Regions from separate parts of the Variovorax sp. H27-G14 genome, predicted to be linked through region 2. Evidence: riboswitches for the same ligand, from Rfam matches in the RefSeq annotation. Region 2 holds a riboswitch; the other holds the start of a gene.
What was found. Region 2 has a riboswitch for thiamine pyrophosphate ahead of thiC (phosphomethylpyrimidine synthase ThiC). Riboswitches for the same ligand answer to the same signal wherever they lie in the genome.
Positions count from the first base shown of each region.

Region 1: it holds a riboswitch for thiamine pyrophosphate, as region 2 does, so the genes downstream of both, VLK31_RS11065 (purine-cytosine permease family protein) here and thiC (phosphomethylpyrimidine synthase ThiC) in region 2, are expected to answer to the same signal.

Region 1 is NZ_JAYLVN010000003.1:426,036-441,218, forward strand. It holds gene VLK31_RS11010 (CsgG/HfaB family protein) at 123-1,013, opposite strand; gene VLK31_RS11015 (GreA/GreB family elongation factor) at 1,262-1,663, opposite strand; gene VLK31_RS11020 (YnfA family protein) at 2,014-2,331, shown strand; tRNA gene VLK31_RS11025 (tRNA-Asn) at 2,442-2,517, opposite strand; tRNA gene VLK31_RS11030 (tRNA-Asn) at 2,673-2,748, opposite strand; gene VLK31_RS11035 (TonB-dependent siderophore receptor) at 2,832-4,934, opposite strand; gene VLK31_RS11040 (thiamine phosphate synthase) at 5,009-5,989, opposite strand; gene VLK31_RS11045 (thiazole synthase) at 5,986-6,831, opposite strand; gene thiS (sulfur carrier protein ThiS) at 6,850-7,053, opposite strand; gene VLK31_RS11055 (FAD-dependent oxidoreductase) at 7,050-8,141, opposite strand; gene thiD (bifunctional hydroxymethylpyrimidine kinase/phosphomethylpyrimidine kinase) at 8,282-9,121, shown strand; gene VLK31_RS11065 (purine-cytosine permease family protein) at 9,075-10,412, opposite strand; TPP riboswitch at 10,500-10,600, opposite strand; gene VLK31_RS11070 (adenylate/guanylate cyclase domain-containing protein) at 10,782-12,677, shown strand; gene VLK31_RS11075 (PDR/VanB family oxidoreductase) at 12,651-13,613, opposite strand; gene VLK31_RS11080 (Rieske 2Fe-2S domain-containing protein) at 13,610-14,860, opposite strand; gene VLK31_RS11085 (Bug family tripartite tricarboxylate transporter substrate binding protein) at 14,857-15,183, opposite strand, start outside.
Region 2 is NZ_JAYLVN010000016.1:114,973-130,155, forward strand. It holds gene VLK31_RS27715 (thioredoxin family protein) at 1-36, opposite strand, end outside; gene VLK31_RS27720 (HAD family hydrolase) at 90-782, opposite strand; gene thiC (phosphomethylpyrimidine synthase ThiC) at 861-2,753, opposite strand; TPP riboswitch at 2,847-2,952, opposite strand; gene VLK31_RS27730 (YchJ family protein) at 2,979-3,413, opposite strand; gene VLK31_RS27735 (response regulator transcription factor) at 3,569-4,315, shown strand; gene iaaH (indoleacetamide hydrolase) at 4,359-5,879, opposite strand; gene VLK31_RS27745 (metallophosphoesterase) at 6,018-6,851, opposite strand; gene VLK31_RS27750 (acyl-CoA dehydrogenase family protein) at 6,848-7,978, opposite strand; gene VLK31_RS27755 (glutamate carboxypeptidase) at 8,016-9,263, opposite strand; gene VLK31_RS27760 (hypothetical protein) at 9,331-10,212, opposite strand; gene VLK31_RS27765 (hypothetical protein) at 10,213-10,815, opposite strand; gene VLK31_RS27770 (acetyl-CoA C-acyltransferase) at 10,973-12,157, opposite strand; gene aceK (bifunctional isocitrate dehydrogenase kinase/phosphatase) at 12,220-14,067, opposite strand; gene can (carbonate dehydratase) at 14,109-14,894, opposite strand; gene VLK31_RS27785 (MerR family transcriptional regulator) at 14,925-15,183, opposite strand, start outside.

The DNA of each region.
Region 1 (15,183 bases), on a different contig from region 2:
GGTAGGTGCCGGGCCGTGCGCTGCCCATCCTATATACAAGGGAGGTGGTCCACTGCTTTCGGTGGCTTGCGCCTGGCGATCGACCGCTGCTCCCCGTTGGCACGCCGCGAGGGCGCGCCTGTTTACTTGCGACGGCGGTTGGTCGTGGCCGCGGGCGCCGAGGTCTGCGACGGCGCGGCGCCGCCGTCCACGCCCAGGCGGCCACCGCCACCCAGGCCCTGGCCACGCACCGTCTGCGCCTTGTAGCTGCGCAGCGAGCGAACCATCTGGTTGAACGCATCCATGAACGCCGCGGCAATCACCTTGCCCTGCGGCGTGCGCGTATAGCCGCCCACGCCACCGGCGCCCGAAAGGCCACCCAGGCCGGCGAAGCCCGCAAAGTCGGTCTTGGAGGCGCTGCCTTCAGCAGCAGCCACCTGCACGCCGGAGCGGTTGTCGATGAGGGTCAGCAGCGCGCTGGCTTCCTTGGTCTGCATGCTGGCGCCAAGCTGTGCAATGGCACGGCCGCGCCCGCCACCCACCAGGCCGCCGAGTGCGCCGCCCAGGCCGCCCGCGTCGCTGTTGCTGAAAACGATTTCGGGCGACAGGCCGTAGTCGGACGCCACCATCTGGCCGCGGCCGAAGTTGCTGCCGCCGCGCATCTCGCCCGACTGCTGTATCGCGCGCTCGCGCGTCATGGCGTTCATGCCCGCCGCGCCGCGCTCCACCACCACGAAGCAGTTCGATTGCTGCACCAGCAGGCGCAGCAGGTTGGCCGTGGGTGGCAGCTTGTATTCGCCGGTGAGCACGGTGTACCAACCGGCGCTCTGGTTCTCGATCAGCGACACGGTGCCCAGTGGGGAATCGCAACGCTCGAGCTGGGTGCTTTCGCCGGAGGTGGCGGCACCGGCGGCGCTGCCGGTGGCCACGGTCTTGGCGGCCGGGGCGCCCATTTGCATGTCCATGGTCTGGCAGCCCGAAAGGGCCAGCAGGCCAGCGAGTGCGCTTGCGAGAGAAAGTTTGAAGAAAGCCATGTGCTGATCTGTCAAGTGAGAAGAATGCGGCGCCCGTGGCGCGCGTCACTTGTCAAGACCGAAGATGGAATTGCCAGGGCCTGTACGGCCTCCCGAGTCGACGCGCCGCCGGCGACCGCGCGACGATACGACCCGACAGTTCGACACACCAGTGTCGAAAGTCATGTTGGCTGTTTGCAGGGCGGTGATCGGACCACGGCGAGCACCGGCCGCGGCGCCTCAGGCCTTGTGGTCGTCGTGCTTTGTAGTCAGCCCGTGTAGTCGCCGCTGGCCTCTGGCTGAAACAGCACCGCAAGCACGCGCGTTTCACCTTGCGCGCCATTGGGCAGGTGCCAGCGCGCGAGCGTGCCGCTCTTCACACCCAGCAGGCCGGTGCCGATGGGCGACAGCACCGAGACAAAGCGCGCGCCCGGCTGTGCGTCGCCGGGGTAGCACAGCGTGATCTTCTGGCGCTGCTGCGTGGCCGGGTCTTCGACCTCGACCTGCGAGTTCATGGTGACCACGTCGGCGGGCACCTCGCGCGAAGGCAGCACCTCGGCCACGTCGAGCAGTTCGGCCAGCGCCGCGGGAGGCTGGTGGCCGGTCAGTTTTTCGAGCCGCACGACGTCGAGTTCGGTGAGCGTGCGCTCCCCGTGAATGGTTGCAAGCATGAAGCACTCCAGTTGAATGCGTCGTCGGTCCGGATGGAAGGAGGAACGACGACGCTACCGCGCGGCGGGTGCCCGGCGGTCAATGGTTCGCGCATCAAAAAGAAAGGTAGCGGACCGCCGGGCTCAGGAAAGTGCGCGGGTGCGTCGCAAGACCCGCGGCGTTGCCTTGACGGCAGCACCCGCGCCGCGGCCGGCCGCTGCCAGGGGCAGGGCTGCGTATGCGGCAGGGTGTTGACGAAAGGTGAACCACGGTGACATGCGCGGGAGTGTAGGTGCGTGGGGTGGTGCCATCAAGCAATGGCCTCACGTGCCTTGCCGATAAGCGTGGTGCGGCCCCGCACAATTGCGGCATGCGCGTTTTTCTTCTGTACGTGGCGACGGCTGTCGCCGAAATCATCGGTTGCTATCTGCCGTACCTGTGGCTCAAGGAAGATCGTTCGGCCTGGCTGCTGGTGCCCGCGGCCGTGAGTCTGGCGGCGTTCGCGTGGCTGCTGACCTTGCACGACGCGGCGGCGGGGCGCGTGTATGCGGCATACGGCGGCGTGTACATCGGCGTTGCGATCGTGTGGCTCTGGGCGGTGGACGGCATCCGGCCGACGACGTGGGACGTGGTCGGCGTGGCGGTGTGCTTCGTCGGCATGGGGCTCATCGCGTTCCAGCCGCTGTAAGTGCTGCGAGCAGACTGCACGAGAACGTTGCACGAAGGGCGCCACAAACGGAAATGCCTCGCTACCTTGAGAGTAGCGAGGCATTCAGGAACCACCGAAGTGGTGTGTTTTGGCTCCTCGACCTGGGCTCGAACCAGGGACCTACGGATTAACAGTCCGGCGCTCTACCAACTGAGCTATCGAGGAACAAGCCTTAAATTATATGCAATGGATTTGTCGATTTTTGAATCGACGCTTCATTTTTTTGAACGTGTGCAACACAGTTGCAATGCGGCGCCACAAATGAAAATGCCCCGCTACCTTGTGAGTAGCGGAGCATCCAGTGGCCTTGCGGCTTTTTGTGGCTCCTCGACCTGGGCTCGAACCAGGGACCTACGGATTAACAGTCCGGCGCTCTACCAACTGAGCTATCGAGGAACAAGCCTTAGATTATAGCGCGATTTTTGGGGTGTTCTCAAACACGCGCCACAGCCTCGCCTAATTCGTGAGTCGCACCACGCTCACAGCGCCACGCTCACACCCAGCCGCAGCGTGCGCGGCGCACCGGGAAACAGGTAGATGTGGCCGAACTGATACGGCGACTCTTTCCAGTAGCGGCGATCGAACAGGTTGTCGACCGCTAGCGTCCACGTCGTGTTCACGCCGCGCAGTTTGGTGTCGTAGCGCAGCACCGCATCCACCCGCGTCCAGGAGGGCAGCGTGATCGAGCCGTCGGGCAGCACATTGCGCCGGCCTTCGTACGACAGCTGCCCGGCCAGCTCCAGACCCGGCACCGCCGCCACGCGATACGCCGCCTGCGCGCGCAGCACCTGCTTGGGCACATTGGTGGGGGCTTGGCCGTTGGTGCTCGGCTCGACGGTGCTGCCGCGGCGCTTGGCATCGATCAGCGTCACGCTGCCGCCGAGCCGCCACGGGCCTTCGTTCCATTGCGCGCCAGCCTCCAGGCCGCGGTGCACCGCACTGCCGTCATAGCGTGCCTCGCACGGCGTGATGCCCAGCCGGTCGCAGGCGTCCAGGTTGGTCATGGGCCGCGAGATGTCGAACCATGCAAGCTGCCAGTTGAATGCATTGCTGCCGCCCTTGATGCCCAGCTCCCACTGGCGCGAGCTCAGCGCGGGCAGCGCCTCGCCGGCGTTGCTGTACTGCGAAATCTTGTTCGGCACCACCTGCGACTCCACACCCTTGCCCCAGCTCGCATAGGCCAGCAGTCCGGGCTGAATAGCATAACTCGCCGCCACCCACGGCGTGGTCACGCCCTGCTTGTAGCCGGTGGGCCGCGAGCCGTCGGTGCGGATGCTGTCGCGGTCCAGCCGCGTGTGGCGCACGCCCACCCAGGTCGTGAAGCGGTCGTTCCAGCGGATGGCGTCCTGCACCGAAAGCTCGGTCGAGCGTTCGTCGCGGTTGGTGTTGGGGCTGGTGAGCGTCGGGTCGGCCGGCAGCACTGCGGTGCCCCAGATGTTGCCCGTGCCGACGTAGTTGTAGGCCTGGTCCTGGAAGCGGTTGCGCACGCGGCTCTGCAGCAGCCCGAAGCCCAGTTCGTGCTTCACGCTGCCCGTGGTCACGTTGCCCTTCAGGTTCAGGCTGCCCGCCGTTTGCGTGCGCCGCTCGTTCTCGCTGCGGAAGTCGTACACGTCGAAGGTGCCGTCCGAGCAGTAGCGGTCGTAGTTGCCTTCGGCACCGCAACCGAAGGCGTAGGCCAGCCGGTCGTCGCTCTTCAGGCGCTGCTGGCCAATTTGCGCGCTCCAGCGCCAGTCGGTGTTCAGTGCCTGGCTGAAGCGCAGCGAGCCGGTGAACGCCTTGAACACCGACGGCTGCGACCACGGCTGGTTGTTCAGGTTCATGCGCGGATCGACCGGCGCGGGCAGCACGTTGCCCAGCAGGCTGTAGCCGTTCTGGCTGGGCTGCGTCTTGCGGCTTTGCTCCAGCTCCAGCTCCAGCACCGAGTCGCGCGTGATGCGCCAGTCCGCCGCCAGCGAGAACAGGTTGCGGTTGCCGTCGAGGTTGTGCGTCAGCGGCTTGAGGTTTTCGCTCGCCACGTTGATGCGGTAGCCAAACTCGCGGTTCTCGCCGAAGCGCCCGCCCAGGTCGATGGCGCCCAGCAGGCTGCCACGGCTCGTGGTCTCGATGCGCACCGTGCGCAGGTCCTGCTCGGTGGGGCGCTTCACCACGTAGTTGACCAGCCCGCCCGGCGCGCTGGTGCCGGCCTGGATGCCGCTGGTGCCGCGCAAGATTTCCACGCGCTCCTTGTTGTCCAGCGGAATCGAGGTTTCGGCGCTGATCGGCAAACCCTCTCGCCGGTAGTTGAAGCGGTTGTCCAGCACGAAGCCGCGCACCGTCAGGTAGTCCCAGTAGCCGGCGGAGTTGTAGGCGTCCGTCACGGACGAATCGAACTGCGTGAGGTCGGCAAGGCGGCGCGCACCGCTGGCGCGCAACTGCTGGCTGTCGATGACCGTGGCGGAAATCGGCAGCTCGCGCAGCGGCACGTCGCCGAACCCGCTGATGTCGGCCTGCGGCGCGGCGGCACCTTCATTGACCGTGATTTCGGGCAGCGAAGCCTGCTGCGCCTGCGCACCGCACGCCACGGCAAGCAGAGCGACAGCCATTGCGCGCGCGACCTGAGAGACCGGCGAGCGGGCCAGCAAAAAAGGAGGGGAGAGTTGAGCTTGGTTCATTGTGTTCAGTTGCGGGCGGCAGCAGCCATGGCCGCCATCCATTGCGCGGCCGTGGCCTCGGGGTCTTCGGCTGCGACCAGCGCGCGCACCACGGCGACCGAGCCGACGCCGGTGGCCAGCACCTCGGGCAGGCGCACGGCGTCGATGCCGCCGATGCCCACCTGCGGGTAGCCGCGCAGCAGGCGCGCGTAGGCGCCGAGCCGGGCCACGCCCTGCGGCGCGGTCGCCATGCGCTTGAGCGTGGTCGGGTACACCGCGCCCATCGCGATGTAGCTCGGGCTGACCTTGTCGGCACGAACCATCTCTGCATAGCCGTGCGTGCTGACGCCCAGCCGCAGACCGCTGGTGCGCAGTTGCGCCAGTTCATCGGGCGTGAGCGCGTCGAGGTCTTCCTGGCCCAGATGAATGCCATAGGCGCCGGCCGCAATGGCAATGCGCCAGTGGTCGTTGACAAAGAGCAGCGCGCCAGTGCCTTGCACCGCGTCGACGGCGGCCTGCACCTCGCGCTCGACCGCCGCGGCATCGTCGGACTTGAAGCGCAATTGCACCGTCGGCACGCCGGCGCGCGCCATGCGGCCGACCCATTGCGCGTCGGGCAGCACCGCGTAAAGGCCCAGGCGTTCGGGGCAGGGCGGGAAGGCGTCTTCGCGCGCGGTGGGAGGAAAGGGCCGAAGGCCGAAATCTTGCGGCGCGTCGGGCCACAGCGTGGCGTCGAAATGGCTCAGGCGTTGCGTCTGCGCGCGCCAGGCCAGGGCCAGGCATTCGGCGTCGATCTCGATGAAGCCGAGCGCGGTGCAGGCCCGCTTGGCGCCGCGGTACACCGTGTCGTCCGAAGAGAACCTGGGCGCGCTGATGGGCGCCGAAGTGATGGCGCCGAAGCGCAGCCCGTGGGCCGCGACGATGGCCTGCGCGATGGACCCGGCGTCGTGTGCATCGCCTGCCTTGTGTGCACCGCCGGCGGCGAGCGTGTCGTGTGCGTTGCTCATGGTGCGTGGTGCCAGAAGGGCGTGCCCAGCACCGGCGTGCTTGCCTGCGCCGCATCTTGCGCGGCCATGGCGCCGGCCCGGTAGGCCGTGCGGCCGGCCTGCACCGCGTCGGCGAAGGCACCGGCCATGGCGACCGGGTCTTGCGCCAGCGCCACTGCCGTGTTGAGCAGCACGCCGTCGTAGCCCCACTCCATCACCTGGCAGGCATGCGACGGCAGCCCCAGGCCCGCGTCGACCAGCATCGGTACCTTGAGCCGGTCGCGCAGCACCTGCAATGCATAGGGGTTGACAGGGCCACGACCGGTGCCGATGGGCGCGGCCCAGGGCATGACGGCCTGGCAGCCGATGTCGACCAGCCGCTGGCACAGCACCAGGTCTTCGGTGCAATAGGGAAGCACCTTGAAGCCGTCGCGAATCAGCTGCGAGGCGGCGTCGACCAGGTTCAGCGTGTCGGGCTGCAGCGTGTAGTCGTCGCCGATCAGCTCCAGCTTGATCCACGGTGTGTCGAACAGCTCACGCGCCATCTGCGCGGTGGCGACCACCTCCTGCACGCTGTGGCAGCCGGCGGTGTTGGGCAGCACCGGCACCTTCAGGTTGCGCAGCAGCTCCCAGAAGCCGTTGCCGACGTCGCTGTTGCCCGAGCCCTGGCTGGCGGTCTGGCGGCGCAGCGAGGCGGTGAGCATCGCGGGCTTGGCGCGCTTCACCGCGGCTTCTAGCAGGTCGGGCGAGGGGTAGCGCGCGGTGCCCAGCAGCAGGCGGCTCTGGAAGGTTTCGCCGTAGAGCAGCAGCGGGTCGCTTGGCACGAGCGGGTCATTCGGCACCAGCGGGTCGTTCGGGGTCATGTGTTGTGTCTCCATCGTTCAGCCGCCCGTGACGGGGCGAATCACTTCGATGCGGTCGTCGCTTTGCAGCACGCGCGCGGCATAGGCCGAGCGCGGCACAAACTCGCGGTTCACCGCCACCGCAAACGGCGGTGTGGCGTTCAGCACGGCCAGTGCGTCGGTGAGCGTGGCTTGCTCGGGCAATGCAAAGGGCTTGTCGTTGATCAGAATGTTCATCGTCATGTGTCGGCGGTCTCCATGCCGAAGCCGCGCGCCAGGGCGGAGTGGCCGGTGGTGAGCAGCTCCATCGCCACGTCGAGCATGGCGGGCGCGATCATGAAACCATGGCGGTACAGGCCGTTGATCTGCAGCACGCGCGGCTGCGGTCGGCGAATGGCGGGCAGGTTGTCGGGCAATGTCGGCCGGCACTGCGTGGCAATTTCCACGATGCGTGCCTCTGCAAAGCCGCTGTGCACCGCATAGGCGGCGCTCAACAGCTCGAGCGTGGAGCGCACGCTGGCGGGCGACATGTCGTCCGACTCGATCTCTGTCGCGCCGATCACGAACAGGTGGTCGGGCTTGGGCGCGATGTAGAGCGGGTAGCGCGGATGCACGAGGCGGGTGGGGCGCTGCAGGCTCACGTCGGGTGCGTGCACGCGGATCACCTCGCCGCGCACGCCGCGCAGCGCGCTCCATTGGGGCTTGGCGCCGAGGCCGCGGCAGTCGATCACCCAGTCGGGCTGGCCGGCGGTGCCCGGCGCGAAGTCGGCAGGGGCGCGTGGCGATTGCCAGTGCAGCGTGACGTTGGCGTGGGCCTGCAGCGTGGCATGCAACGAGGCGAGCAGCGCGCGGTTGTCGAGCTGGCCTTCGCCCGGCAGGAACAGGCCTTGCGCAAAGCGCTGGCCCAGCGAAGGCTCCAGCGTGGCGATGGCCTGACCGTCGAGCGATTGCATCGGCGCGAGTTCGGGCACCTGCGTGCCGGTGGCCGCGAGCACGCGCGCCAGCCGGTGTGCTTCGGCCGCGTCTTGCCGGTGCCAGAGCACCAGCGTGCCTTCGCGCTGAAAGAACACGGGCTGCGCCAGCGGCGCGAGCAGCGCAGGCCAGCGCGACAGCGCGTGATGCCCCATGCGAACGACCGACACCGGCGCCACGGCGGACTCGGCCAGCGGCGCGAGCATGGCGGCAGCCACGCGCGCTGCCGCGCCCTCGGCTTCGGGGCTGCCTGCTTCGAAGAGATCGACCTTGCAGCCCTGCCGCGCAAGGGTCACCGCCAGCAGCCGGCCCATGAGGCCGGCACCCAGAATGGCGGCCGATTGAAAAGGCACGCTCATGGTCTTGCTCCTTCCCCCTCTGGGGGAAGGCTGGGATGGGGGCAGGCAGAGCGCCTAACGCGAGCGCCGCGCGCCCCCGCCCTGGCCCTCCCTCGCGAGGGGCGAGAGCAAGACAAAGACAGTCGCCGATAATTTTCGACATGACCCAAGCACCCACCCAGCGCTACGCACGCGTGCTCTCCATCGCCGGCTCCGACAGCGGCGGCGGCGCCGGCATTCAGGCCGACCTGAAGACCTTCGCCGCCCTCGGCTGCTACGGCATGACGGCCATCACCGCGCTCACCGCGCAGAACACGCGCGGCGTATCGGGCATCCACGGTGTGCCGCCGGCTTTCTTGAAAGCGCAGATCCAGGCCGTGGTGGAAGACATCGGCGTCGACGCCGTCAAGCTCGGCATGCTGCACGCCCCCGAGGTGGTCGAGGTGGTGGCCTGGGCCATAGACCACTACCAGCTGAAGAACGTGGTGCTCGACCCGGTGATGGTCGCCACCAGCGGCGACCGGCTCATTGCCGCCGAGACGGTGCAGGTGCTGGTGCGCGAGTTGTTCCCGCGCGCGGTGGTCGTCACGCCCAACCTGGACGAGGCGGCCTTGCTGATTGGCCATGGCATCGACGGCATCGAGGCGCTCGATGGCGCGGCCGACGAGCTGCTCGCGCTCGGCGCGAAGGGCGTGCTGCTCAAGGGCGGCCATCTGCCCGGCGACGATGTGGTCGATGTGCTCCTGCAGGCAAACGGCCAGCGCACACGGCTGGCGTCCCGGCGCATCGCCAGCCGCAACCTGCACGGCACGGGCTGCACGCTGTCCTCCGCCATTGCCGCGCACCTGGCGCTGGGCGCCACGCTGGCCGAGGCGGTCGAGCGCGCGCGTGCGTACATCCTGGGTGCCATGGCGGCCGGGGCCGATGTGCTTGTTGGCGGTGGTCATGGCCCGCTCAACCACGGCTTTGCGCCAGTGCCGACGCACCGCCTGCCGTTGTAGCCGTCCGCCTGGGGCGGCTGAGCCAAGCGAGCATGAAGGTTGCAGCCAGCGTAGGCAAGGCAGAGCCGAACTGCGGCGCCCACTGGGCGAGCGCGTGGTAGGCGGCGATGCCCGCTATCCAGATCAGCGCGGCCACCACGTCGACCTTGCGCGCGTCCGCCAGCGACACCGCTTGCCCGCTGCCCAGTCGCCCGATGATCACGCCGTACAACGGCACGAACACAGAGCTCAACATCAGCAGGAAGGGCTCCAGCGTGTGCATGGGCAGCACCAGCGCCAGGGCGATGCACAGCGCGGCCAGCAGCAGGCCCCAGCGCTTCACGCTCCAGCGCGGCAGCAGGCTGTGCGTGGAGACCGAGCCCGAGTACACGTCGCCGTAAGCGTTGTCGAGCTCGTCGACCAGGATCAGGCCCAGCGCCACCAGCCCGCCTTGCGCCAGCAGCAGTGCCATGACCAGCGTGGTGCCGGGTTCGGCCACGCTCACCACCATCACCCCCAGTGCGTAGCACCACACGTTGGCCAGCGCATAGCCGATCCATGTGCCGCTGAAGGCGCTGCCCAGGCCGCTCTTGCCGACGGCATTGCGCTTGCCGTGCCGCGCGTAGTCGGCCACCAGCGGCAGCCACGACACGGGCATGGCAATCACCAGATCGAGCGCGCTGAACAGCCCCATGCTGCCGTCGCCCGGCCGGGCCCAGAAGGCGTCCAGGCCCTTGGCGTGCAGGCGGGTTGCAAACTGCCAGCTGAGCCACAGCAGCGACAGCACCACCAGCGGCAGGCCGAAGCGGCTCACGAAGCGGCGCACCAGCGTCACCATGGAACCCGCGAGCAGCGCCAGCAGCACCGCGCCCCACAGCAGCGTGGTCAGCACGCCGCCCCATGTGGTGCCCAGCGACGGGCCGAACGCCGACTGCCCGATGGCCTGAGTGCCTTCGCGCATGATGACCAGCTCGAAGGTGGTCCAGCCCACCAGCTGCACGATGTTCAGCAGCACCGGCAGCCGCGCGAAAGCACTGCCGTAGGTCGCATGCATCAGGCCGGCGCTGGCCAGGCCGCTTTCGCAGCCCAGCCGGGCGGTCCACGCCAGCAGGCCCGCGGCCAGGCACGAGCCCAGCACGATGGCAATGGCCGCGTCGCGCGTGCCCACCGCAGGCACCAGGTAGGCGCCGATCTGCATCACCAGCAGGCCCACGCCCAGGCTGAACCAGAGCGAGGCGTGGTCGTGCCAGCCGAACACGCGCTGCGACGCGGGCAGCGGTGTCAGTGCCTCGTTGTTGTCTTCATGTGCCATCCGTTTTGCTCCCGTGCAAAAGGTTTGGCAGGTGGGCGGGGCCCGGGTGGCGCGGCCGTCACGCGAGAGAACGTGAGCGAGCATGAGAGGCCACCGGACCAGCTTCCCTGCGCGAGGATTACCTCAATCAGGTTCAAAGGGACTTTCTCAGCCGAACCGCAAGCAGCCCAGCACCCCTAGCAAGTGCACCGTGGTGGTCCACGGCGCAGGGCGGAGTTTATCCGCTGTCGGGCAGCCGCAACAGCGGATGCGCCGTTGCAGGGGCAACCCCGTTCGTGGCAGCCCCAAGTCGGCGGAGAATTGCCCCGGGGGAGACGACAAGAAGACACGAAGAGGGCGCGTGCCGGCCGGTACGCGAAGGGGAACAGCATGGCAGACGATTCCACGCGCAGCCGCATGCGCCGTTTCCGCGTCGACGTCGGCACCATCATCTGCGCCGTCGCACTCGTGCAGTCGCTGCTGCTGGTCGCGCTGGGCTACTGGGCGGTCGAGCGGCTGGTGTCCAAGGTGGGCACCGCCGCGCACAAGATCAATCACGACCGCGTCGAAGACAACGTGCTCGCCTTCCTCGCCAAGAGCGAGGCGGTCATTCGCGCCATCGGCGATTCGCCCAGCCTGCACGCTGCGGGGGAAGACGGCGAGCAGACCGCCGAGATGCTGTGGACCCTGCTGGAGCAGACCCCCGAGATCGACAGCCTCAACGTGGCCACCGACGACGGCCACCTGGTCACGGCCATGCGCTACCCGGCGCCTTCCGTGCGCCAGGTGTTGCGCGGCCCCGCGTTCAGCACCGAGACCTGGCAATACAAACGCTCGCCCGACTCCGAAGGCGGCGACCCGAAGCAGCGCTTTGCCACGACCAACGTCACCGCCTACCGCAGCGACTACGACCCCACGCGGCGCCCCTGGTTCGTGGCCGCCCTGAAAGCCAAGGCCTCGATCTGGACCGCGCCCTTCGTCTCCGCGTCCGCGCAGGAGCTGGCCATCAGCCACGCATTGCCCGCCGCACGGCTGGACGACGAAGGCCGCACGCAGCACATGGTGGTGGCGGCCAACGTGTCGCTAGGGCACCTCTCGAAGCTCGTGCGCATCTTCGGCGAGCTCGGCCACGGCGACAGCGCCTTGCTCAGCGCCGACCACCATGTGCTGGCGCGCGGCGACCACCCCGACCCGGTGCGCCAGATGCAGTCGCCCGACAGCGGCGTGCTCGGCGCGCTGCACGCCCACATGCTTGCGGCGGGCACGCACAGCGCTGTGGACGACATGGCGTTTTCCATCACCCAGGAAGGCCGCCGCTACCTGGTGCAGACCTCGCACATTCCGTCCACCCAATGGCAGCTCGTGAGCTGGGAGCCTGAAGACCTGCTGCTGGGCGACCTGCAGCGCACGGTGGCCTGGGCCCTGGTGCTCACGCTGAGCTTTCTGGCGGTGGCGCTGTTCATCGCGTTGCGGCTGTCCAAGCTGGTGACCCAGCCCATCGAAAACCTCTCGCGCGTGGCGCGCCGCATCGGCCGGCTGGAGCTGGACAACCTGCCGCTCGCGTCGAGCCGGGTGCTGGAGATCCAGCACCTCAACCAGGCGCTGGACGAATCCGCGCGCAGCCTGAAGGCCTTCAGCAAGTTCGTGCCGGTGGACGTCATCAAGCAACTCATTGCCGAGGGCCATGCGCTCGCGCCCAGCGGATCGCCGCGGCGCATCACGGCGATGTTCACCGACGTGGAAGGCTTCACGTCCATCTCGGAGTCGCTCCCCGCCGACGTGCTGGTGAAGCAACTGACCGAGTACTTCAACCTGGCGGCCCGCATCTTTGCGCGGCATGGCGGCGTGGTCGACAAGTTCATGGGCGACGGCATCATGGTGCTGTGGGGTGCGCCGTCTGATCTGGACGACGCCGAGTACCGCGCCTGCACCGCGGCGCTGGCGTTGCACTTCGAGATGAACGAACTCAATGCCAGGTGGCGCGCCGAAGGCATGCGCGAATTTCGCACGCGCATCGGCATTCATACAGGCATGGCGATTGCGGGCGTGCTGGGCTCGAGCGACCGGCTGTCGTACACCGCCGTGGGCGACGTGATCAACGTGGCCAGCCGCATCGAGGGCGCCAACAAAGAGCTGGGCACGCGCACGCTGATCTCGCAGGCCACCTTCGAGGGGCTGGGCGGCCGGCTTGCCACCCGGCGCATCGAGGAGCTGGCCGAACTGCGCGGCCGGCAGACGCGCATGGTGCTGTACGAGCTGCTAGAGGTCGAGCACCAGCCGGGGTGAACGGGCTCGCGAGCAGCAGGGCAGGAACTGGTCGTTGGCCGCCTGCTCGGCGGGCGTGAGGTAGAGGTCGTTGTGCGCGACATCGCCCGCCAGCACCCGGGTGAGGCAGGTGCCGCAGACGCCTTGCGCGCACGACACCGGAATGTCGATGCCTTCCGCCGCGAGTGCGTCGACCACGCTGACCGACTCAGCGACACGAATGACGCGGCCGCAACTGCGCAGTTCGACCTCGAAGCTGCCTTGTCCATCGGCCGGCGCCATGGCGCCGGCGAAGTATTCGACATGCACCCGCGCATCCGGCCAGTGCAGGGCATGCGCGGTTGCGCGCACCGCATCGATAAAGCCCGTGGGACCGCACACGTACAGATGTTTTCCAGGGGCCGGTGCGCCGATGGTCGCCGCCAGGTCGATGCGCTGCGCCACTGCGTCGTCGTCGTGATGGAAGAACACCTTGTGCGCGAACGCGCCGCCTTCGAGCCGCCGCCGGTAGGGCGCGCGCGCGGCCGTGCGGCTGCAGCAGTGCAGCGAGAAGTCCGCCTGCAGCGCGTGCAGGCGCTGCGCCATCGACAGCAGCGGCGTCACGCCGATGCCGCCTGCCAGCAGCAGGCTGTGCGTGGCGCTTTCGTCCAGGGGAAAGTGGTTGCGCGGCGGGCTGATCCGCAGCACCTCGCCTTCATGCACCGCGTCGTGCAGGGCCTGCGAGCCGCCGCGCGAAGCCGGGTCGCGCAGCACGCCGATCTCGTAATGGTCCGCCTGTGCCGATGCGTTGCACAGCGAGTACTGGCGCACCAGCCCGCCAGGCAGCGCCACGTCGATGTGCGCGCCTGCCGTGAAAGCCGGCAGGCGCGCACCGTCGGCCGCCACCAGGCGAAAGCCCGCCACACCCTCGGCCTCCACCGTTTTGCGCGCAACCCGCACCGTGAGCACAGTGCTCATTCGCTCACGAGAAAGTTGCCGGCCTCGAACTGCACGGGCGGCGCTTCAGGGTCGAAGCTCACGCCGGCCGGGTCGCGGCCTTCGCGCAGCGCGTCGAGCTGGCGCTGCAGCAGCCGGCGCAGCATGACGATGCCGCGGTCCGACGTGGCCAGGTGCTCTTCCGAATGCGACGTGATGGCGCCCTGGCTCACCTGCGCTTCGTAGTCGCCCGGAAAGCTGCGGTGTTCGGCCTCGCTCAGTTCTTCCCACAGCTTGCCGTTCAACCGCGAGCGCACGCGCGCCAGGTCACCCGGTGTCTTCACGCGGCCCGCGGTGTAGATGCGAAAGCTGTGGTCGTCGATCGGCAGCACCCAGCCGATGGATTCCACGCGCCCGTAGGCGGCCACTCGCGGGTTGGGCACCACGCGCAACGTGGGCAGCACGGGGCCCGCCACGCGGCGGAAGATGCCGCCGCCTTCCAGCTTGCGAACCGAGGTGATCTTCACGCCGGTGTCGGTGCTCTCGAAGCTCACGTCGGGCATCTGGCCCATCAGCGCCACGAACTGCGTGCCGCTGAAGCTGCCGTGCAGCACGGGCACGTGGAACGGGTCGGCCACGTTTTCGTAGTGCTGCAGCCAGTTGCATGGAATGACCTGCGGGCCGCCGCCGCCGATGCTATTGCCGTCGGCCTCCAGGGTTTCGCCTTCGTCCATCTGCTCCAGGCATTCGTAGCGCGGCAACACCGGCTTCTTGTCGGCGGGGCCCATGTACGCCCAGATCAGGCCGTATTGCTCCTGCACCGGATACCAGGGCTGGCGCACCCGGGCGCGGCTGCGCGCGCCGCCGTCGGGCTCGCAGGGCTGGTCGACGCACTGACCCTGCACATCGAACATCCAGCCGTGGTAGCAGCAGCGGATGCCTTCTTCTTCCACCCGGCCGTAGTAGAGCGACGCGCCGCGGTGCGCGCAGCGCCAGTGCACCAGGCCCGCACGGCCTTTCTTGTCGCGGAACAGGATCAGGTCTTCGCCCAGCACACGCACCTGGCGCGGCGTGTCGCCAGCGTCAGCGGCCAGGCCGATGGGGTGCCAGTAGCGGCGCAGCAGTTCGCCCATTGGCGTGCCGGCGCCCACTTCGGTCAGCTCGGGCTTGTGGCTCGGCGGCTTGCGGCCGTAGGCGGTTCCGGTGTCGAACGCGATGGGCTGCCACTCGTCCGTGGTCGCGGCTGCGGGAAGTGGGGAGGATGGGGAGGGCGGTGCGATGGCGCTCATTCGGGTGTCACTCCTGCGGCCTTGATCAGGTCCGCGACGCGGGGAAAGTCGGCCTTGTAGCTGGCCCGGAACTCGGCCGGCGTGTTGCCCAGGGGTTCGAACCCGAAGCCGGACAGGCGCTCCTGCACGTCGGGCAGCCTGGTGATCTCGCGCAGCGCGCTCGACCATTCGTCGAGCACGGGCTGCGGCGTTCTTGCCGGCGCGTACACGCCGATCCAGCTGTCGAGGTCGAAGCCCTGGAAGCCCTGCTCCGTGAAGGTGGGCACGTTGGGCATCGAGCGCACGCGCTGCCGCCCGGTGATGCCCAGCACCTTGATGCGGCC
Region 2 (15,183 bases):
GCGATCGGGCTGCTCGGTTTTGTATTCGGAAGTCATGAGGGTGCTGTTCCTGTGTGCCGTTCTGGGATGGCCGTTATTCCATCAGAAACTCAGGCCGGCTGCAGCCCGTAACCCGACAGCAACCCCGGCAATTCGGCCATGTCGCTGAACACGCGCGTCACGCCCACGCTCAACAATGGGCCAGGGCCGCTGTGGCCCGACTCGCCCGTGCTGTAGCCGAACACCGTGGCACCCGCGGCCACGCCGGCCATGGCGCCGGTGACCGTGTCCTCGACGATCGCGCAACGCTTCGGGTCCACACCCAGCGCCTCGGCCGCGGCCAGGTATACGTCGGGGTGCGGCTTGGAACGGGGCATTTCATGGCCGCTGAAAATGCGGCCCTGAAAACAGTCGAGCAGCCCGACCTTGGCCAGCTGCAATTCGACCTTGTAGCGGTCCGCGCCAGAGGCACAGGCAATGCGGCCCTTCAGCCTTGCATGAATCTCGCGGATGGCGGCCGGCGCGTTCGGAATGGCGACCAGGTCGCGCTCCAGCGCCTCGTTGCGGCGCGCCCGAAAGGCCTTGAGCCACTCGTCGGTGATCTTCACGCCGGTCTTGGCCTCGATGAGCGGGGCCTCGTCCTTCACGGCCTTGCCGGTGAAGGTGTTCATCGACTCTTCGGTGCTCAGATGCCAACCGAGCTCGCCGAGCATTTCGGCGAGCACGCGGTTGGTGATGGGTTCGGAGTCGACGAGCACGCCGTCGCAATCGAAGAGAACGGCGGCAAAGGGAAAAGGGGTCATTGCGGAGCGAAGTTTCTGGGGGTTGGCCCCATGGTAGCAACGCCCCCTCGAACGCCGCCCTTTGTCGCACTCGGTAACTCAGGCTATGGAGCGGATCGGGATGTACATCTCTGCGCCACCCGCCATGAACTCCTTCGACTTCTCCTGCATGCCCTCGGCCACGGCTGCCGCCTCGGCCACGCCCTTCTTCGCGGCGTACTCGCGCACTTCCTGCGTGATCTTCATCGAGCAGAACTTGGGGCCGCACATCGAGCAGAAGTGCGCCACCTTGCTAGAGTCCTTGGGCAGCGTCTCGTCGTGAAATTCGCGCGCGGTGTCCGGGTCCAGGCCCAGGTTGAACTGGTCCTGCCAGCGGAACTCGAAGCGTGCCTTGCTCAGCGCATCGTCGCGCGAGCGGGCGCCCGGGTGCCCCTTGGCCACGTCCGCCGCGTGCGCGGCGATCTTGTAGGCAATGATTCCCTGCTTCACGTCGTCGCGGTCGGGCAGGCCCAGGTGCTCCTTGGGCGTCACGTAGCACAGCATCGCGGTGCCGGCCCAGCCGATCATGGCCGCGCCAATGGCGCTGGAGATGTGGTCGTAGCCCGGCGCAATGTCGATGGTCAGCGGGCCGAGCGTGTAGAACGGCGCCTCGTGGCAGTGCTTGATCTGCTCGTCCATGTTGGCCTGAATCATGTGCATGGGCACATGGCCCGGGCCTTCGATCATGGTCTGCACGTCGTGCTTCCACGCGACCTTGGTGAGCTCGCCCAGCGTGCGCAGTTCGGCAAACTGCGCCTCGTCGTTGGCGTCCGCGCCCGAGCCGGGGCGCAGGCCGTCGCCCAGCGAAAAGCTCACGTCGTACGCCTTCATGATGTCGCAGATGTCCTCGAAGCGCTCGTACAGAAAGCTCTCCTTGTGGTGCGCAATGCACCACTTGGCCATGATCGAGCCGCCGCGCGACACGATGCCCGTCATGCGGTCCGCCGTGAGGTGAATGAACGGCAGGCGCACGCCGGCGTGGATGGTGAAGTAGTCGATGCCCTGCTCGGCCTGCTCGATCAGCGTGTCGCGAAAGATCTCCCAGGTCAGGTCCTCGGCCACGCCGCCCACCTTCTCCAGCGCCTGGTAGATCGGCACGGTGCCAATGGGCACCGGGCTGTTGCGCACGATCCAGTCGCGCGTGGTGTGGATGTTCTTGCCGGTCGACAGGTCCATCACGTTGTCGGCGCCCCAGCGAATGGCCCACACCAGCTTTTCGACCTCTTCCTCGATGCTCGAGGTAACGGCCGAGTTGCCGATGTTGGCGTTGATCTTCACCTTGAAGTTGCGCCCGATGGCCATCGGCTCGACCTCGGGGTGGTTGATGTTGGCCGGAATGATGGCGCGGCCGCGGGCCACCTCGTCGCGCACGAATTCGGGCGTGATGATGCGCGGAATCTGCGCGCCCATCGGGTTGCCGGCCACGCGCCTGGCGCGCTCCTCGTTGGCCAGGTACTCGGCCATCCACTCGCGCTTGCCGTTCTCGCGCAGCGCCACGTACTCCATCTCGGGCGTGACGATGCCGCGGCGGGCGTAGTGCATCTGCGTGACATTGGCGCCCGACCTGGCGCGGCGCGGCGTGCGCTGCAATGCCGACGCGGCGGCGCGCAGTTCAGCCAGGCGCTGGGCATCCTGGTCGTGATCGTGGGCGTGCTTGAGCCCTTCGTCGAGCGCCTGGTGCGAGCGGCCTTCGTAACTTTCGGTGTCGTTGCGCTCGGCGATCCATTCGGCCCGCACGCTGGGCAGGCCGCGGCGCACGTCGATCTCGACCTTGGCGTCTGTGTACGGGCCCGAGGTGTCGTAGAGCGACACGGTCTCGCCGTTGGTCAGCAGCACGTCGCGCACCGGCACGTTGAGGTCGGGCCGGCTGCCCGGAATCAGGCACTTGTGGGACGCGGGAAACGGCTCGCGCGTGAGCGAAAGCAGCGTGGTGAACTTGTCGGGGGCATTCATCGGGAGGCACTCCTTGTTGAGGAAAGGGTGCTCCGCAATCGCTCGATGGACTTCGGCAAAAGCCCGTCACAAAAGGGGGAGTGACGGACCGAAGTCAGGGAGTGCAGCTCTTCTTACGCCGGTATGACCCGGATCAAGTTCGCGGGTCGGCAGCTTTGCCATCTCAGCACACCACGTGTGTGCACCCCGGAGCGGGGCCGATTGTGCGAGCCCCGGCGCCGTGCGTCAAGCCAGGGGCAGTTGCAGGTCGCCGTCGAGGTAGAACCAGCGCTCGCCGTTGCGCACGAAGCGGCTGCGCTCGTGCAGCCGGGTGGCCGCACCCGTGGCCGCGCTGCGCTGGCGGGCGACGAACTCGACCTCGGCATGGTCCGCGTCGAGCACGGAGCGCGAGCGAATGTCCAGCCCCAGCCATTTGACGCCCGGCTCGAACTCGATGGAGGCCGGCCGCTTCGCCGGGTCCCAGGTGGCGAGCAGGTATTCGGCGCGCTCCAGCACAAAGGCCGAGTAGCGCGAACGCATCAGCGATTCGGCGTCGGGCGCGGGGGTGTGGTCGAAATCGTCGAGGTAGCGGCCGCAGCACAGGGCATAGCCGATGGGCTTGTCGCGGCGGTCGGTACGCCCGCAGGGGCAAGGTCCGGTGGTGGAATCAGTGGCGCTCATGAAGGCCTCTATTGGAACACCTCGCGGGCGCAGCGCCGCTGGGGCAACCCCGGAGCAGGCCGCACGGGCGCTCCGAGCCACCCGGGCATGCACGCTTGGCGCGGCGCTTGCTAAACGCTAGCCTTGCTCCGGCACACAGGAAAAGCGAGGCGGCGATGTACCTGACAGGCTCCGAACAGCATGCGCTGCGCGACGTTTTCACACTGCTGGCGCAAGAGCGCGGCGAACACGACGTGCGCGAGCACCTGGGCCGGGCGCTGCTCGACCTGCTGCGGGCCGACCAGTTCGCCTCCTTCGTGTGGAACGAACGCAGCAGCCGCTTCGACGGCCGCGTGGCCATCAACATGGACCCGGCCAACCTCGACCGCTACGGTGAGTGGCACCAGCACCACGACCCCATCACCTTCGTGCTGCAGTCGCGCCGCCGCGCCACGCGCGTGACCGAGGTCATGCCGCAGCGCGCGCTGATGCGCACGCCGTTCTTCAACGACTTTCTCTCGCGCGACGGGCTGCACTGGGGCATGAACCTGCACGCCTTCGAAGGCGACCGTGCGCTGGGCGACCTGCGCATCTGGCGGTGCAAGGCGCGCGGCGATTTCGGCGATCACGAGAAGGCGCTGCTCGACCTGATCGAGCCTGCGTTCGTCGGGGCGCTGCAGCGGGCGCAGCGCACGGCGGCCGCGGTGGCCGTGCCGGTGCCAGTGCCTTGCAACGCCCCGTGGAGCGCCTTGAGCACGCGCGAGCAGGAGGTTGCGCGCGCCGTGGGCGAAGGCCTGACCGACAAGGAGATCGCGCGGCGCATGGCCGTGAGCGTGCCGACGGTGCGTACCTACCTGCGGCGCATCTTCGACAAGCTCGGCATCGAACGGCGCTCGGCGCTGGCCGGGCTGGCACCGCGCTGACCGGGCGGAAGCCGCCCTCCTTTGCGCCCTTCGCGCCCTTGGCTTACTTCGCCTTGGGTGCCGGCAAGCGGCCGAGCACGCCCTCCACCGCGAGCCCGACCGCCAGCAGCTGGCGGTCGCTGCCCGCCGGGCCATCCAGCTCCAGCCCCACCGGCAAGCCGCTCGTCGCGCCCAGGCCCGAGGGCAACTGCACACCCGGAATGCCGGCGTTGCTGCCGGGGTCGGTGTTCTGGATCAACGCGCCGAAGTTCTCCGGGCTGCTGGCCTCTGGCGCGGCTACCAGGGCCACGCGCGGCACCGTCGGGAACACCAGCGCGTCGAGCCGGTTCTTCGCGAAGGTGTCGCGGTAGAGCTTCTGCAAGGCCGGCCGCGCCACGCGCATGGCGTTGTCGTAGACCGGCTTGGCGTCGACCGTGCCGTTGGCCGCGGGCAGCTTGCGCGGAATCACGAAGGCGTCGAAGGTGCCCTTGACATCCGGGCTCGCGATGCCGGCCGCGAGCTGCGCGATGTCGATGCCGGTTCGGTACTTCGCAAGGTAGGCCACCATGTCGTCGTGCGCTTCGTAGAGCGCCAGCGGAAAGCCGATGGCCCCGTTGAGTTCCATGAGCTTCGGCATCTTCACGTCCACCAGCGTGACGCCGGCTGCGCGCAGCTTGGCGAGCGCGGCGTCTGTGACGGCGCGCGTGTCCGCGTCCAGGTTGGCATAGAAGGCCGGCACCAAGCCCAGGCGCACGCGTTTCAGGTCGACTGGCTTCAGGGCCGCGCCGCCGGCGATCACACGGTCGAGCAGCGCCACGTCGGCCATCGACTGCGCCATTGGCCCGGCGGTGTCGCGTGTGTGCGAGATCGGTGCAATGCCCTGCTGCGCGTAGCGGCCCATGCTCGGGCGCAGCGACGCGCAACCGTTGAACGCGCACGGAATGCGCACCGAGCCGCCCGTGTCCGTGCCCAGTGCCGCCGGCGCCATGCGCGCACCCAGCGCCGCGCCGTTGCCCGACGACGACCCGCCCGCGATGCGGCTTGCGTCGTAGGCGTTGCGCACACCGACCTCGGGCCCGGTCTGGAACGCGGGGTTGTAGCCGGTGGCCCCGAAGGCCAGCTCGTGCATGTTCGTCTTGCCCAGAATGACCGCGCCGGCCGCGCGCAGCTTGGCGACCACGGGTGCATCGGCGGCGGGCACGAAGCCCTTGAGCGCGGGCGTGCCGGCGCTGGCGGGCAGCCCCTTGACCTGGATGTTGTCCTTGATGACCACCGGCAGGCCCGCCAGCGGCTTGCAGGCGCCACCGCGCTTGCGGTTGGCGTCGGCCGCGCGCGCGGCTTTCAGCGCACCGGCCTCGTCGAGCGTGATGAAGGCGTTCAGGTTGGGCCTGGCCTTGGCCTGCGCGAGGTAGGCCGTGACCAGCTGTTCGCTGGTGACGGTGCCGGCGCACAGCTGCTGCACGGCATCGCTCGCGGTGAGCGTGGCGATGTCCGGCGCGGCGGCGGGCTGGGCCTGCGCGGCAAGGCCGATGGCACCCCACAGCAGGGTCAGCGAAAAGGGAACGGGCTTGAAGAAACTCGACATGGCAAAGACCTCCGACAAAGAGACCGCCATGCTGCGCCGCCGGCGCCAGCCTGTCTGTCATCGAAACCGATGACACGGCCGCACCGCGCCACTAGCGCGCCACTACCGAGGCGCTACGGGGGCGCTACGTGAACAGCGCTACTGGAACATCACCCACTCCGGCCGCATGTTGAAGCGCACCGGGAGAATGCTCACGCCCAGGCCGCTGGTCACGTACATGCGCTTGCCCTTGTGCGCGATCCAGCCATAGGCCCACTCGCGCGGTGCGGCGCCCGGCACCACCAGCGCGCCGTAGCCCGGCACGCGAATCTGACCGCCGTGCGTGTGTGCGGCGACCACCAGACCCTGCGTGCGCGGCATGGTCGCGAAGCTGAAGGGGTCATGCATCATGATCAGCGTGGCCGCGCCCTGCGGCACGCCGGCCAGCGCCTTGTCGGGCTGCGAATGGCCCGTGGAGTGGTCGCCGATGCCGACCACCCAGAGCGCGTGGCCGGGCAGCCGCACCGCGTCGTTCTCCAGCACATGAATGCCCTGCGCCAACAGCGCCTTGGCCGTGCGTGGGCCGTCATGCCACCAGTCGTGATTGCCCAGCACCGCATACACGCCCTGCGGCGCCTTCAGCCGACCGAGCACGGCGGCCATGTCCTCGATGGACAGCGCTTCGTCGTCGCCCGAGCCCGCCAGAAAGTCGCCCGGCAGCAGGATCACGTCGGGTTGCGCGGCATTGATGTCGTCGACGATGCGTGCGGCGCGGTCGGTGCTGGTCACGCGCCACAGCGAGCGCGTGCTCAGGTGCCAGTCCCCTGCCATCGCCACCTTGAGGCCGGGCGGCGCCTGCCACTGTGCATGGCTCAGCGGCTCGACGCGCGACGCCACCCAGCGCGGTTCTACAACGACCGTCCAGACGGCCAATGCCAGCAACAGAACCACCGCTGCCAGCCGTATCACCGGCACGCGGCGGCGCGCGCTCACGCCAGTGCGCGCTGGATCAACAGCTTCTGAATGTCCGACGTGCCTTCGTAGATCTGGCACACACGCACGTCGCGGTAAATGCGCTCCAGCGGAAAGTCGTTCACGTAGCCGTAGCCGCCCAGTGTCTGGATGGCCGCGCTGCACACGCGCTCGGCCATCTCGCTGGCGAACAGCTTGGCCATGGCGGCTTCCTTCAGGCACGGCCGGCCGGCGTCGCGCAGGCTCGCGGCATGCCAGATCAGCTGGCGCGCGGCCTCGAGTTGCGTCGCGCATTCGGCCAGGCGAAAGCCCACGGCCTGCTGCTCGAAGATGGCGCCGCCGAAAGCCTGGCGCTCCTTGGCATAGGCCAGCGCCACATCGAAGGCGCTGCGCGCCATGCCCACGCTCTGCGCGGCGATGCCGATGCGCCCGCCTTCGAGCGCGCCCAGGGCGATCTTGTAGCCCTCGCCTTCCGCGCCGATGAGGTTCTCGCGCGGAATGCGGCAGCCGTCGAAGTTGATCTGCGCGGTGTCGCTGCTGTGCTGGCCCAGCTTGTCTTCCAGCCGCGCCACGTTGTAGCCGGGCGCGTCGGTCGGCACGATGAACGCGCTCATGCCGCGCTTGCCCGCGCCCTTGTCGGTCACCGCGATGACGATGGCCACCTGGCCGTTCTTGCCGCTGGTGATGAACTGCTTCACGCCGTCGATCACATAGCCGTCGCCGTCCTTGCGCGCCATGGTGCGCAGGCTCGATGCGTCGCTGCCGGCCTGCGGCTCGGTGAGGCAGAAGGCGCCGAGCATCTGCCCCTGCGCCAGCGGCTCCAGCCATTGCTTCTTCTGCTGCGGGTTGCCGTAGCGCATGAGGATGGCGTTGACCGGGCAGTTGGTCACGCTGATGGCGGTGCTGGTGCCGCCGTCGCCGGCCGCAATTTCTTCCAGCACCAGCGCCAGCGTGAGGTAGTCGAGGCCGGCGCCGCCATGCTCTTCCGGCACGCAGATGCCATAGGCGCCCAGCGCCGCAAGGCCCCGGTGCACTTCCTTGGGAAAGCTGTGCTCGCGGTCCCACGCGGGGGCGTGGGGCCAGAGTTCGGCTTGTGCAAAGTCGCGCACCGCGTCGCGGATGGCTTCCTGGTCGGGGCTGAGCAGCATGGCGTTGTCTCCTGTCTTTTTTCTGAATCGCGGCGGGTTACTTGCCGGCGCCCAAATCCATGATCAAGCGCGCAGCCATGTACAGGCGGCGCGGAATGGCGCTGATGTCCACGTACTCGGCCTTGTCGCTGTGGTAGCCGAAGCCGGGCAGGCCCAGGCTTTCGATGACTGGCTTGCCCGACAGCGCCGCGTAGGCCGCGTCGGTGCCGCCGCCGGTGCGCTCTTCCACGCCCAGGGTGCCGCCGGCTTCCTTGTAGAAGCCCACGGCCTTGTCGACCAGCTTCTTGCCGCCTTCACCCGCGTTGAAGGCCGGGCGGCCGCGCGTGACGAGCACCTTGACGTCGGCCTCGGGCAGCTTCTTTTGCTGCGCGCGTTCTTCCAGCGTCTTCATGGCGGCATCGAAGTCTTCGTTGCGCGCGTAGCGCACGTCGGCGTTCAGCGTGGCGCTGGCCGGGATGATGTTGGACACGTTGCCGGCCTTGGCAATGGTCCAGTTGAAGCGCAGGTTCTTCGCCTTGTCGTCGATGTTCATGGTGCGCAGCACCAGGTCGGAGGCCTCGACCAGCGCGTTCACGCCCAGCTCCGGCGCGGCGCCCGCATGCGAGGCCTTGCCGGTGATGTTGACCTGCACGTAGGCAATGCCCGAGGTGCCCAGCGAGAGCTTTTCGTCGCCGGCGCCGGTGGGCTCGAACGAGAGCACGTAGTCGGCCAGCTTGGCCTCTTCCTGGATCAGGTCGCGCGAGCCAAAGGAGCCTTTTTCTTCGTCGGTGTTGAACAGCACGGTGATGGTGCCGTAGTCGCGCACGCCGTAGTCCTTCAGCAGCTTGAGCGTGTGCAGGACGACGGCGTTGCCGCCCTTGTCGTCGGCGATGCCGGGGCCGTAGGCCTTGTCGCCCTCGACCTTGAACGGCGCCTTGGCGAGCGTGCCCTTCAGGTACACGGTGTCCATGTGCGAGAGCAGCAGCAGGTTCTTGCCGCCGCGGCCCTTGAGCTTGCCCACGATGTTGTCGCCCACCACGATGCCGGCCGACTTGCTGCGCGTGACGGTGAAGCCCAGGCTCTTGAGCTCGCCTTCGAGGTAGGTGCCGGCGGCGGCAATGCCTTCGGCGTCACCGGTGCCGGTCTCGATGTTGACGAGCTTCTCCAGCGTCTTGATCACCGCGGGCTGCTCGTCGGTGGCGGCCTGGAACAGCACGTTGTCGCGCTTTTGGGCCCAGGCGGCGGGTGCCAGAAAAGCCAGGGCGATCAGTGCGGCGAGGGTGTTGCGGGGAATGGCCGAATGCATGAAAGAGGTCTCCAGGAAGGGGGCGAAACTCCCATTCTAGGCATCGACCCTTCCTGCGCCGAAGCGCTCAGCGCGTGCTCAGATCCACACACGCCTGCAGCGTGAAGCGCGTGCGTTCGAGCCGGTCTGCAAGGCCTGCCAGCGCCACGGAAGCGGTGCGTTGCGCATCGCTGCGCAGCAGCACAAGCATGCGCTGCGGCCCGTCGGCCATGCGCGACTGCGCATCGATCGACTGCCAGCAATAGATGCGTGCAAGGTCGGCGGGGTCGCTCGACCATCGGCTCTGGAAATACGTCGTCAACCCGTCCACGTCGTGGGCGTATCCCGCGCGGCGGGCCGCCAGCTCCAGCGCCAGGCCGCGCTGCGTGTCCTTGGGCCAGCCCTCACGGCCCAGCAGCAGCCGGCGCCCCAGTTGCAACTGGCACTCCGCATGGCCGCGCTCGGCGCCGCGCTGCAGCCATTGCCTGGCCAGTTCGACATGCGCAGGCGCCAGGCGTGCGCGCCGGGCTTGGGCGACCAGTCCGCTCATGAGGCACATGGCGCCGGCATCGCCTTGCTCGGCGAGCACCTGCAGCCGGCGCATCGGGGCGTCCAGCGGATAGACGAAGCCGCCGTCGGGCTGGAGTACCTGCAAGGCGATGTGCGCCAGCTCGAAGCCGTCGTGCGACATCTGGCGCCATCGTCTTTCACGCCGGCCGACGCCTGCAGCGCTCGGATAGCGGCGGCTGGGGCGGCTCCATTGCGACAGCTCGCTGAAAAGCTCCTGCTCGTAGGCGGCCCGCCGCTCGGCGCTCAATGCGCCGGCGTGCTGCACGTCGAAATGGCCCATTCCGCGGCGCGGCAGGTATTCGCGCGCCGACTCGTACAACAGCAAGACGCAAGCGGTGAAAAGAATGGCCCCGGCGCACAGCGCGGGCCAGGGGAACGGGCCGCGCCAAGGCATTGCCATTCAACGGACCGCCGTAACGATGTCCACGGCCGCAGGGCACGCCCCGGCGGGCTCCCGCCATCCGAGGACGGTGCGTTGCGTGGCGTCGTGCGCCAGCTCGTACCCATGGTCGTAGAACCCGGGCTCGCCCACCATGCGCATGCGGGGCTGCACCCGCCGGCCGATCAGCCGCTGCGTGCGCGCGGAATCGCTGCCGCAAAACTGCCCGCCGGCCACCCGCAACTGGAGCTTGCAGACGGTGAGTTCGCTCGACTGGAATTTTGAATAATTCCCGGAAAGCAATTGATTTGGCGAATTTCCAATGGAAGAAAAATTCCCATTGAATTCGCGATTGCGTGAATTTCCGTCAATTTGAACGGAAAGCTCATTTTCTATGTGTGCGGGGTTGCACAATGCAACGGCACCCTTGCGGCTCAATGCCGTCAATTTCAACAGCAGATCGTCGCCCTTTGCTTCCGGCAAATCTGCAAATACAAATGCAATTACCAGAAAAGCCGCCGCCACCGGAAATTTGAAGGCGTCGAACCACCTTTTGAGATATTTTCCTGCCGCCTGCCGAGGCGCACCGGTGGCCACGCGGGCCGCATTTGTTTGCTCACTCATTCCATTCCTCTGAATTCCAATTCGCGTCCGCCGGCGTTTGACTTTAACGGCGGCGGGCGCGGAATGGTATCAGCAGGGTTGGAGTGGGGAAATCAATCTACACAATAAAGACAATTCAAAACATTAATTGATGAATTAAAGGTTAATTAATGTTGATTCAAATCAATTCAAGTGCCACCGCGGTGCCTTCGCCCCCGCCGATGCACAGCGTGGCCACGCCGCGCTTCTTGCCGCGCGCCTTCAGCGCATGGATCAGCGTGACCATGATGCGTGCGCCGCTCGCGCCGATCGGGTGGCCCAGCGCGCAGGCGCCGCCGTGCACGTTGACGATCTCATGCGACACGTCCAGCTCGTGCATCAGCGCCATCGGCACCACGGCAAAGGCTTCGTTCACCTCCCACAGGTCGACGTCCTTCACCGTCCAGCCGGTCTTCTTGAACAGCTTGGCGACGGCGCCCACGGGCGCGGTGGAAAACCACTCGGGCTGCTGCGCGTGCGTGGCGTGGCCGACGATGCGGGCGATGGGCCTGGCGCCGATCTTCTTCGCGTGCGACTCGGTCATCATGACCAGCGCGGCGGCGCCGTCGTTGATCGACGAGCTCGACGCGGCGGTGATGGTGCCGTTCTCTTTCTTGAACGCGGGCCTGAGCGTGGGGATCTTGTCGAGCTTGACCTTGCCCGGGCCTTCGTCGATGGAGATCACCGTGTCGCCGCCGCGGCCCTTCACCGTGACGGGCACGATCTCGTCCTTGAACAGGCCCGTGTCGGTCGCCTTCTTGGCGCGTTCCACGCTGGCGATGGCAAACGCGTCCTGCTGCTCGCGCGTGAACTTGTACTTGGCCGCGCAGTCTTCGCCGAAGGTGCCCATCGAGCGGCCCGGCTGGTAGGCGTCTTCCAGGCCGTCGAGCATCATGTGGTCGAAGATGCGGTCGTGGCCCATGCGGTAGCCGCCACGCCCCTTGAGCATGAGGTAGGGCGCGTTGGTCATGCTTTCCATGCCGCCGGCCACCATCACGTCGTGCGTGCCGGCCAGCAGCATGTCGTAAGACAGCATCGCGGCCTTCATGGCCGAGCCGCACATCTTGCTGAGCGTGACCGCCCCCGCGCTGTCGGGCAGGCCGCCCTTGTAGGCCGCCTGGCGCGCCGGCGCTTGGCCCTGGCCGGCCATCAGGCAGTTGCCGAACAGCACTTCGCCCACGCTGTCGGGCGCAATGCCCGCGCGCTCCATGGCGGCCTTGATGGCGGCGCCGCCCAGGTCGTGCGCGCTGAGCGAAGAAAAGTCGCCCTGGAAGCTGCCCATGGGGGTGCGGGCCAGGCCGACGATGACGATGGATTCGGACATGTGGAGGTCTCCTTCAGTAATGTGGAAGCGAAGCGAAAACAGACAAACAAAAAAACAAACGCTCAGAAGTGCGGTGCGTGCCCCTGGGGCCCGGCATTCGCCTCGTGCCCCTCGTGGGCAAAGCGCTGCGACTCTTCGTACGGAAACACATCGAGCATCTGCCCGGCCTGGATGCGTTCCTTGTGGTGCTGCCAGAAGGCCGCGTCGAGCAGGTCGGCGTGGTGCGCCATGAAGGCGGCGCGCACATCGGGGTTGCCCAGCAGAAAGGGCTCGAAGGTCTCGGGGAACACGTCTTTCGGGCCCACCGCGTACCAGATTTCGCCGCTCATTTCTTCTTCTTCGTTGCGCGGCGTGGGCACCTTGCGAAACTTGCAGTCGGTGACGTATTCGATCTCGTCGTAGTCGTAGAACACCACCTTGCCGCCGCGCGTGACGCCAAAGTTCTTCCACAGCATGTCGCCCGGAAAGATGTTGGCCGCCACCATGTCCTTGATGGCGTTGCCGTACTCGACCACCGCATGCTCCAGCTGGTCTTTCGCGCGTTGGGCATGCGCCGGGCTCTCGGGGTGCGCCAGCGTGTCGAAGGCCTCCTGCAGGTAGATGTTCAGCGGGATCATGCGGCGCTCGATGTAGACGTGCTTGAGCACCACCTCCATCTCCCCGTTGCCGTCGCGGTCGCCAATTTCGAGCTGGCTGGGCGCAAACTTCTGAATCTCTTCGATCAACCCCGGCTCGAAGCGGTCGAGCGGAAAACCCACGTCGCTGTACTCCAGCGTGTCGGCCATGCGGCCCACGCGGTCGTGCTGCTTCACGAGCATGTACTTGCCCTTGATCTGCTCGCGCGTGGTGTCCTTCTGCGGCGGATAGAAGTCCTTGATGAGCTTGAACACGAACGGAAACGACGGCAGGTCGAACACCAGCATCACCATGCCCTTGATGCCGGGCGCAATGCGAAAGCGGTCGCTCGAATAGTTCAGGTGCGACAGAAAGTCGCGGTAGAAAAGCGTCTTGCCCTGCTTGGCCAGGCCCAGCGCGTTGTAGATCTCGGCGCGCGGCTTGCGCGGCATGAGCGAGCGCAAAAATTGCACCCACGCCGAGGGCACTTCCATGTCGACCATGAAGTAGGCGCGCGCAAAGCTGAACAGCATCTGCAGGTCGTCTTCGCCGAACAGCGCCGCGTCAACGTAGAACCTGCCGTGGCTGTCGTGCAGGATCGGCAGCGAGAACGGAATTTCGACGAAGCCGTTCATGATCTTGCCGACCACGTAGGCGCCCTTGTTGCGAAAGAACAGCCCTGAGAGCACCTGCAGCTGAAAGTTGGCGCGCAGCTTGACCTGGTGGAATCGGCTCAGAATGACCTGCGCCACGCGCTGCGCGTCGCGCTGCTTGTCGGCAAAGCCGCCCAGCAGCGCGAAGTCGTCGAGCATCTGCTCCACGGTGCCGGCCAGCGTTGCAGCCGCGGGGTAGTAGGCACGGTAGGTGGGCGCGCCGCGCGGCTCGATGTACTCGGTGCTGATGGCCGGGCGCACGAAGATGAAGTCGTTCTGAAAGTACGCGCGGTGCAGGATCTTGGTGGTCACCGAGTTGAAGAAGCTCTCGGCCAGCTCGGGCTGGTGGTGGTCCACCAGCAGGCCGATGTAGTGCAGCTTGACCTGGTGCCACACATCCATGGGCTGCTCGCCGGCCTTGAACTCTTTCTCGAGCCGGGCCACGGCCTCGCTCACGCGCAGGTCGTAGAACTCGATGCGCTCGCGCTGGGCGCGCCGCTGGCCGTGCCAGTCAGCGGTTTCGAAGCGGTGCTTGGCCCGCGCCGACTCCGCGCGAAACAACCGGTAGTGGCGGTTGAAGCCGTCCATCATCGCCTTCGCGATGTCATAGGCCAGCGGCGAGTCGAGGCGCTGCGGGAACATGAAGGAACGGGCTGCGAAAGACCGTGTGCAGCGCCGGCCGCTCAGGCCGCGGCAGGACCGGCGGCGTCGGAGGCATCGGCCTCGGGCTGCGGCGACATGGCCTGCGCCTCCTGCACGGCCTGGTTCACCTGCGCGCCCTGCGTGGTCAGCGACTGCATCACTTCGCCGGGCTTGCTCCACTTGTAGCGGATGCGCTGCACGGCGGCCTTGTAGACCGCGTCCAGCGGCTTGGCACCGTCGACGCTCAGGCCCAGGTCCTGCAGCAGGCCGTCGTGCACGCCGAAGGTCCAGCCATGGATCTTGACCTTCTGGCCGCGCGCCCAGGCGTCGACCATCACCGTGCTGACGGCCACGTTGACCACCTGCTCGGCCACGTTGAGTTCGCACAGGGCGTCGACACGGGCTTCTTCGGGCAGGCTTTCGAGCATGACGTGGTGGCGGTCGCGCACGTCCTGAATGTGGCGGATCCAGTTGTCGGCCAGGCCGATGCGCTTGCCGCTGAGCGCGGCCTTGACGCCGGCGCAGCCGTAGTGGCCCACCACCATGATGTGCTCTACCTTCAGGTGCTCCACCGCGAACTGGATCGCCGAGAGCGCGTTCAGGTCGGAGTGCACCACGATGTTGGCCACGTTGCGGTGCACGAACACCTCGCCGGGCTCGAGGCCGGTGATCTGGTTGGCGGGCACGCGGCTGTCGGAGCAGCCGATCCACATGTAGCGCGGCGTTTGCTGCTTGACCAGGCTGGTGAAGAAACCAGGCCGGTCTCGTTCCATTTGTGCGGACCAGGCACGGTTGTGGGCAAAGAGGTCTTCGAGGTTGTCGGACATAGTGGCTCTATTGTCGATGAGGCGGGTGTTTCAGGCCTTGGCTTCGGCAGACTTCGGGCCGTTGGCCGGTTTCGCAGGCTTGGCAGCCTTGGTCACCTTGCTTGCCTTGCTCAGGTTTTGCGCCTTGACCAGCGTGGCGCGCCCTTTTTTCTCGTGGGCGCGCACTTCCGCGAGGTTGGCCTGCAGCTCGGTCAGTTGCGCCTCCAGCTGCGCCCGGTGGGTGCCCAGCACGCCAAGAAATTTTTCCAGCTGCGGCACCGTGTCGCGCGGGCTGTCGTACATGTCCAGG